One region of the Priestia sp. AB genome, then DNA from elsewhere that is predicted to be linked to it. Evidence: a T-box and tRNA genes for the amino acid it is inferred to sense, from the RefSeq annotation. Region 1 holds a T-box; the other holds one or more tRNA genes.
What was found. A T-box is a leader RNA that pairs with one kind of tRNA and senses whether it is charged. The one in region 1 lies ahead of ileS (isoleucine--tRNA ligase), so its partner is inferred to be a tRNA-Ile.
Positions count from the first base shown of each region.

Region 2: it encodes a tRNA-Ile, which carries the amino acid that the T-box ahead of ileS (isoleucine--tRNA ligase) is inferred to sense. The anticodon was not compared.

Region 1 is NZ_JAQMYN010000001.1:614,651-618,476, reverse strand. It holds gene ileS (isoleucine--tRNA ligase) at 1-1,292, opposite strand, end outside; T-box leader at 1,363-1,583, opposite strand; gene POF52_RS03205 (DivIVA domain-containing protein) at 1,653-2,147, opposite strand; gene POF52_RS03200 (YlmH family RNA-binding protein) at 2,232-3,005, opposite strand; gene POF52_RS03195 (YggT family protein) at 3,057-3,326, opposite strand; gene POF52_RS03190 (cell division protein SepF) at 3,330-3,797, opposite strand; gene POF52_RS03185 (YggS family pyridoxal phosphate-dependent enzyme) at 3,814-3,826, opposite strand, start outside.
Region 2 is NZ_JAQMYN010000001.1:375,588-379,413, forward strand. It holds gene POF52_RS01890 (DUF1189 domain-containing protein) at 1-487, opposite strand, end outside; gene POF52_RS01895 (DUF456 domain-containing protein) at 835-1,320, shown strand; tRNA gene POF52_RS01900 (tRNA-Asn) at 1,383-1,457, shown strand; tRNA gene POF52_RS01905 (tRNA-Met) at 1,459-1,532, shown strand; tRNA gene POF52_RS01910 (tRNA-Asn) at 1,573-1,647, shown strand; tRNA gene POF52_RS01915 (tRNA-Ile) at 1,651-1,727, shown strand; tRNA gene POF52_RS01920 (tRNA-Ser) at 1,739-1,831, shown strand; gene sodA (superoxide dismutase SodA) at 2,029-2,637, shown strand; gene POF52_RS01930 (MFS transporter) at 2,767-3,826, shown strand, end outside.

The DNA of each region.
Region 1 (3,826 bases):
CATTTTGTTTTTTCTACTGCTTTTAATAAATCTTCACGGAAATCTTTAATAGACGCAAACCACTGTGCTGTTGCACGGAAAATTGTTGGTTTCTTTGTACGCCAGTCATGTGGGTATGAGTGGGTAATGAAACTTAATTTTAACAGCGCGCCTTCTTCTTCTAGTTTGTCTGTAATCGGCTTATTCGCTTTATCATAGAATAACCCTTCAAATCCAGGTGCTTCATTCGTCATATGACCCTTACTGTCGACTGGACAAAGAACTTCCAAACCGTATTTTTGACCAACGATAAAGTCGTCTTCCCCGTGTCCCGGTGCTGTATGAACACACCCAGTACCAGCATCCGTTGTTACGTGATCCCCAAGAACAACTAATGAATCACGCTTGTAGATTGGATGCTCGGCTACTACACGCTCAAGTTCTGAACCTTTTACCGTACGAAGCGTCTTATAGTCAGCCCATTCAATTTCTTTAGCAACTGTTTCAATCAGTTCAGTTGCCACTACATATTTTGCTCCATCTGCTTCAACTACGCTGTACTGAAGCTCAGGATTGACAGCAATCCCTTGGTTAGCTGGCATTGTCCATGGTGTTGTCGTCCAAATGATGAATTTTTCATCTTGTTCAAGCACACCTTTACCATCTTTTACGTTAAACGCTACGTAAATAGAAGCTGAACGCTTATCATAGTATTCAATTTCCGCTTCTGCTAAAGCAGATTCACTTGAAGGGGACCAGTACACAGGTTTTAACCCTTTATAGATGTAGCCTTTTTTCGCCATGTCACCAAACACTTTGATTTGCTGCGCTTCGTACTGCGGCTGAAGCGTTACATATGGATTATCCCAATCTCCGCGTACACCTAAACGCTTAAACTGCTCACGCTGGCCGTTTACTTGTTCCCAAGCATACTGTTCGCAAAGCTTACGGAACTCAGCTACCGTCATTTCTTTGCGGTTTACTTTTTTATTTTTTGTTAAAGCTGTTTCAATTGGCAAACCGTGTGTATCCCAGCCTGGTACATAAGGTGCGCAGAAGCCTGACATCGACTTATAGCGAACGATAAAATCTTTTAAAATTTTATTTAATGCATGTCCCATGTGAATATCGCCATTCGCATATGGAGGTCCATCATGCAGGACAAATAGCGGACGGCCTTCCGTACGTTTTTGTACTTTTTCATAAATATTCATTTCAGCCCACTGTTCTTGCATTTTAGGCTCGCGGTTCGGTAAATTTCCACGCATTGGAAATTCAGTTTTTAGCATCAATAATGTATCTTTATATTCCATGTTTTACCCTCCAAAAAAAACGTAAATTTCATATCTTTTTGTACCATAACAAAAAGACCTCCTCATCCCAAAAAGGGACGAGAAGGCCTCCCGCGGTACCACCCTAGTAGATTTGCTGTACGCAAATCCTCTTTGCATTCGTAACGTGAATAAACCGCCACTGCTTACTATCATCAGTTCAGCAATGGTACTCTAGGGTGATTTTCACTTTTTTGTTTGTTATCGAGCTCACACCATCCTCGATTCGCTTTGACAAACTAAAAAAGCTACTGTCCCTGTCTCCGTACTGTTTGATATGAAATTTCATCTGTTACCAAATTATATGACAACAAAACGTGAGAAGTCAAGATGATGTCTTGACTAGTCAATTTTTTCTTCTAGCGCTGGCATCTCATAATCCATCAACTGATCCCAGTCGTCGCTGTTTAACATTTCAAGCTGTGCTTCGATTAACATTTTGAAACGAGTTCTAAATACTTTAGACTGCTTTTTCGTCTCCTCAATGTCCATCGCAATTTTACGAGACTTAGACAGTGCTTCATTAATAATACGGTCCGCATTTTTTTCTGCTTCTTTTATAATGAGCTTCGCTTCTTTTTCAGCGTTTCGCTTCACATCTTCCGCTGCTTCTTGAGCAATTAAAATTGATTTATTTAACGTTTCTTCGATGTTAGTAAAATGTCCAAGACGATCTGTTAATTCAGATACTCTTCCTTCTAACTCCTTTTTATCACGCATGACCAGCTCATAGTCTTTAATTACTTGGTCAAGAAACTCATTTACTTCATCTTCATCATATCCGCGAAATCCGCGATTAAACTCTTTGTTATGAATATCCAAAGGGGTTAAAGGCATCTAGGCCACCTCCGTGTTGTCTCATTACGTCATTAGTAATGGTTTATTCGACATATTTTTAAAATTTCCTGCTAGTAGATTTCTTTATTTCTGCTTTCCTACAACAATTCGCCATTTTTCTTTTTTGGTTTTGCCTTCAAGTGAAACGATACGACTTCTGCCGTGACCACGAAGCGACAAAATATCACCTTCATGACATTCAAAAGAAGGCTGTTCAATGACTTTAAAATTTACTTTTACCGCTCCATTTGCAATAAACGGCTGGACTTTTTGTCTTGATAAATTGTGAATGGTCGACAGCAAAACATCAAGCCTCATTGAAGAAACTGTATAAACGTGTTCAACCAGCTCTTCTTTTAAAACATGCAGCTGCTCTCTTTGAATAGAAGAAAGTGAAACTTTGGCTTTTCCAATTGATGTTAAATTCATCTCAATATAAGAAGAAATTTCCTCTGCAACTACAAGCTGAATATCGTCTCCCGCGACCAAAATATCGCCAAATTTTGAACGGCGCAGTCCTAAGGACATCGCCGAACCAAGAACTTGAGGATGTTCAATCGTCACAAACTTTTTAGGATAATTGAGCTCGTACATATGCAACTGAAAATCTTCGCTTTGAGGTACATAGTAATCCGGATATAGCAGCGCACGCTTGCGTTCAGCAAACGGTTGTCCACCATCAAATGAAACTTGAACCTCTCCTTCAGTCCCGACAATAGCCGTCACAATCTGCTGCTCTCTTGGATCTAAAAAGTCCGTTAATTTTGGGCTGTATTGATGTAGGACATCTTCTTTCCACTGAAGAACCTGGTCAATAAATCCATGTTCTTCTTGCCTAAAATGTTCATAAATAGACATATTATTACTCCTACTATTGGTATGTAAAAAAGGAATCCAGCGATTCCTTTTTTAAATAAAACCCACCACATTATTAAGTGAATACACGCCTCTTTCAGCAAATCGCAATAAAAAGATTGCAACAAGAGGTGAAATATCAATCATGCCAATAGGCGGAATGATTTTACGAAAAGGCTCTAAGTAAGGCTCACAAATACTGCCAAGCAGCTGACCAAACTTAGACGCCCTTACATCGGGTACCCAAGACATCAAAATGTAAATAATCAGTGCCCATGAGTAAAGCCCAATTAATTTTCCAAGAATCCCAAAAACGATGTCCAAAAACTACCACCTCTTTACGTTTGTTGTATCGTGTTCTCCCATCATATCTGAAATGCTTCCGCTTACGTCTACATTATCAGGTGTACATAAAAAGATGTCGGTTCCAATTTTTTGAATGTCCCCGCCTAAAGCATAAACTGTACCACTTAAAAAGTCGACAATTCTCACTGCTTGATCTCGTTGAATGCGCTGTAAATTAACAACTACGACTTTACGATTTTTTAAATGATCCGTAATTTCTTGTGCTTCGGCATAGACGCGAGGTTCGCAAAGCATCATTTTTGATGATTTTTGAACGCTTTGCAAGCTAATCACATTTTGCTGCTGATTCGGCTGCTGACTAGCTTTCGCTGCTGGTCTCGACTGCTGTACAGGCTCTTCTACCGACTCTTCTTCTTCGTAATGTTCTTCTACATATTCAGTATCATCATCAAGAGCAAAAAAACTTCTAAAGCGATTTTTCATACTCATCTTGAATTACACCTCCTTAACGTTCATTC
Region 2 (3,826 bases), 240 kb from region 1:
AAAGCATAGCGATAGGGACAAGTATGTATAAAGAAAATTTTTGTTCGTGCAGCAAGTTTAACAGTTCATTTTTATCTTTATGATGCCAGTTTAGCAACTCATATGAATACGTTTGTGTTTGTGAATTAGTCGTGATGTAAATTCCATCCTTTAAAAAACCAATGGCATGAGCAGGGGAATGAAATCGTTCAATAGACTGTGAGGGGTTTAAGATAAAAGCGGTACCGTTTACTTTTTTTGTGAAAGGTTGACTTGACGTAAGCTGTGAGTTTGAAATAGAAAAAGAAGAAACAGATTTCGGAAGATCTGTAGTAGCGATATGATAGCCGTTTACAATCGTCAAAGTCATAAAGAAAAATGTAGGCAGCAAAGAAATAAATGTTAAAAACAGCACAAAGCCAATTGTTTTATTCGTATGCTCAAAGCGAAGCGACCTTATTTTTTTGAAGGAAATAAAACTCCATGCCATCTTTTTCAGCATGCTCATTGTAAAGCCTCCTCTTATTGAAGATTCTGATTATACCTTATTTTATAGCGAAAATTTAAGGTTTACAATAGATTTTAGAAACCGTTACCAATTACAATGATGCGGTGGAGCGTTTTGTTACAAGCACATTTTATGCGTATATGTACAGGTTTTGCCGTCATTGTTTTTTTGGATATTACGGGCACCTTGAGGACCGTGCTGTTAATATTGCAGAGGTACACTCGAAAATCTTTATTTGAAGAGGTATTCGAAAGTAAAATAAAGGAAGTACTCGTCGTGCAAGGTCTTTCTTTATAGGAGTGGTTATTGTATGATAAATAGTAATAATAAAAAGGATAGGTGCGGGCATGGCTATTTTATGTTGGGCGTTAATTATCGTTAGCTTTGTTGTATCGTTTGTTGGGTTGGTTTATCCCATCATACCGAGCGTGCTATTTGTAGCTCTAGGATTTGTTATATACGGTTTATTTTATAATTTTAGCTCCTATAGCTGGTTATTTTGGGTGGTACAAGGATTGTTAGTTGTCGCACTTTTTTTAGCAGACTATATAGCTAATATTATTGGTGTGAAAAAATTCGGAGGCACTAAAGCAGGTGTTTGGGGAAGTACAGTTGGGCTGCTTGTAGGTCCGTTTGTCATTCCGGGATTTGGAATTATTTTAGGGCCGTTTATCGGAGCGATTGTAGGAGAACTGATTGTTCATCGGACCACAATTAGCAACGCAGTAAAAATTGGAGTAGGTTCGGTTATTGGCTTTTTTAGTGGCGCTATTTCAAAAGGATTTATTCAACTGCTGATGATTGCCTATTTTTTATACGCAGTTTTAAAATAATATATTGACTTTAGGCTAGAAACATGTTAAATTTTTAATGTCGCTAGTAAATGTTATATTGTTCCACAGTAGCTCAGTGGTAGAGCTATCGGCTGTTAACCGATCGGTCGTAGGTTCGAGTCCTACCTGTGGAGCCATGGCGGTGTAGCTCAGCTGGCTAGAGCGTACGGTTCATACCCGTGAGGTCGGGGGTTCGATCCCCTCCGCCGCTATTTTCCAATTTACGTTTGTGACTTACATAATTCATATTGTTCCACAGTAGCTCAGTGGTAGAGCTATCGGCTGTTAACCGATCGGTCGTAGGTTCGAGTCCTACCTGTGGAGCCATGTGGACCCTTAGCTCAGCTGGTTAGAGCAGACGGCTCATAACCGTCCGGTCGCAGGTTCGAGTCCTGCAGGGTCCACCATTTATAAGGTTGGAGGAATACCCAAGTCCGGCTGAAGGGATCGGTCTTGAAAACCGACAGGGGTGTTAAAGCCCGCGGGGGTTCGAATCCCTCTTCCTCCGCCATACTATTGTCTATTCAAAGCTTCTTTTGAGAAAAAGAAGCTTTTTTTATGTTTAAAAGAATAGTGAATGGGAATTAGGTAAATATAAATCATGGATTAGGAACTTTTTATTTGAAACAGTAGGGTAAATTTGCTAATCTAAACGTATATGGTGCTTTCGCGCCAAAATGCTTACATATTTTGAAGGAGGAATTATTCATGGCTTACAAATTACCAGAACTACCTTATGCATACGATGCACTGGAACCACATATCGACAAAGAAACAATGAATATTCACCACACAAAACATCACAACACATATGTTACAAATTTAAACGCTGCTGTTGAAGGCAAAGCGGATTTAGAAAGCAAAAGTATTGAAGAGTTAATTTCAAACTTAGATGCTGTTCCTGAAGATATCCGTACAGCAGTACGCAATAACGGTGGCGGTCATGCGAACCACTCATTATTTTGGACAATCCTTTGCCCTAACGGCGGCGGTGCTCCAACTGGTGAATTAGCAGACGCTATCGCTAGCAAATTCGGCAGCTTTGATCAATTCAAAGAAGAATTTGCAAATGCAGCTAAAACTCGCTTCGGTTCTGGCTGGGCTTGGTTAGTTGTAAACAACGGCGAATTAGAAGTAACAAGCACACCAAACCAAGATAGCCCATTAATGGAAGGTAAAACGCCAATTCTTGGTCTAGACGTTTGGGAGCACGCTTACTACTTAAATTACCAAAACCGCCGTCCAGATTACATTTCAGCATTCTTTAATGTTGTAAAATGGGACGAAGTTGCTAAGCGTTACGACGCTGCAAAATAAGCTAAAGACGTATTTAAGAGCCAGTAAAGTAATTATTACCTTTACTGGCTTTTTTGTTTTCCAATTCTTTTACATATCTCCTTTTCTTTTTCACACACTAGGTGTAGAAGAGAAAAGGAGTTTTTTGATATGCCTTTATTAAAAAAAGTAGTTGGAGATGTAGAAGTTAGTAAAGATTTACTTTTGCTTTTAATTATAGGCGGTCTTTATGCCTTGGCTATTTCAATTTCCAATTCGTTTGTTAACATTTATCTGTGGAAACAATCAGGCGAATTTTCGGATCTCGCTATTTATAATTTAGCGGTAGTGGTGCTTCAGCCGCTTACGTTTATTTTAGCAGGTAAATGGGCCAAACGAATTGACCGGGTTGTGGTTTTAAGGTTAGGTGTATCTTTTTTAGCTGTTTTTTATATCGCTGTATTAGTCAGTGGAGCTAACGCAGCCCAGTATTTAGTATTGCTTGGTGGACTGCTGGGTATAGGATACGGCTTTTATTGGCTAGCTTTTAATGTGCTAACTTTTGAAATTACAGAACCGGATACAAGAGACTTTTTTAACGGATTTTTAGGGATCTTAAACTCTTTTGCAGGGATGATTGGTCCTTTAGGAGCGGGCTTTGTTATTTCCGCTTTGTATGAATCACTTGGGTATAAAATTGTGTTTGGTGTATCGCTGCTATTGTTTATCGGTGCCGTTGTGCTTAGTTTTTTTATTACAAGACGCGCAGCGGAAGGAGTATACAAATTTAAAGAAGTATGGGCTGAACGAAAAGTCAATAAAGACTGGAATCGAATATTGCAGGCTCATTTCTTTCAAGGGTTGCGTGAAGGTACGTTCATTTTTGTTGTATCCGTCATGGTATTTATTACGACGGGAAGTGAATTAGCTTTAGGAACATATGGACTGGTGAATTCAGCGGTTGCATTTGTGGGATACTATGTTGCCTCAAGGTTTATTAAGCAAAAAAATCGCCTTCGGTTTATCTTCACAGGAGGCCTCCTTCTCTATGGAGCAGTCTTTTTGCTTATCTTTAACTTATCGTATCCAAAGTTAATTATATATGCTGTTTGTATTGCCATTGCCTATCCTATTTTATTGGTTCCATTCATTTCTCTAACGTACGATGTGATTGGACGAGCAAAAGACGTTGTTTCAAAAAGAATTGAATACATTGTTGTCAGAGAAGTAT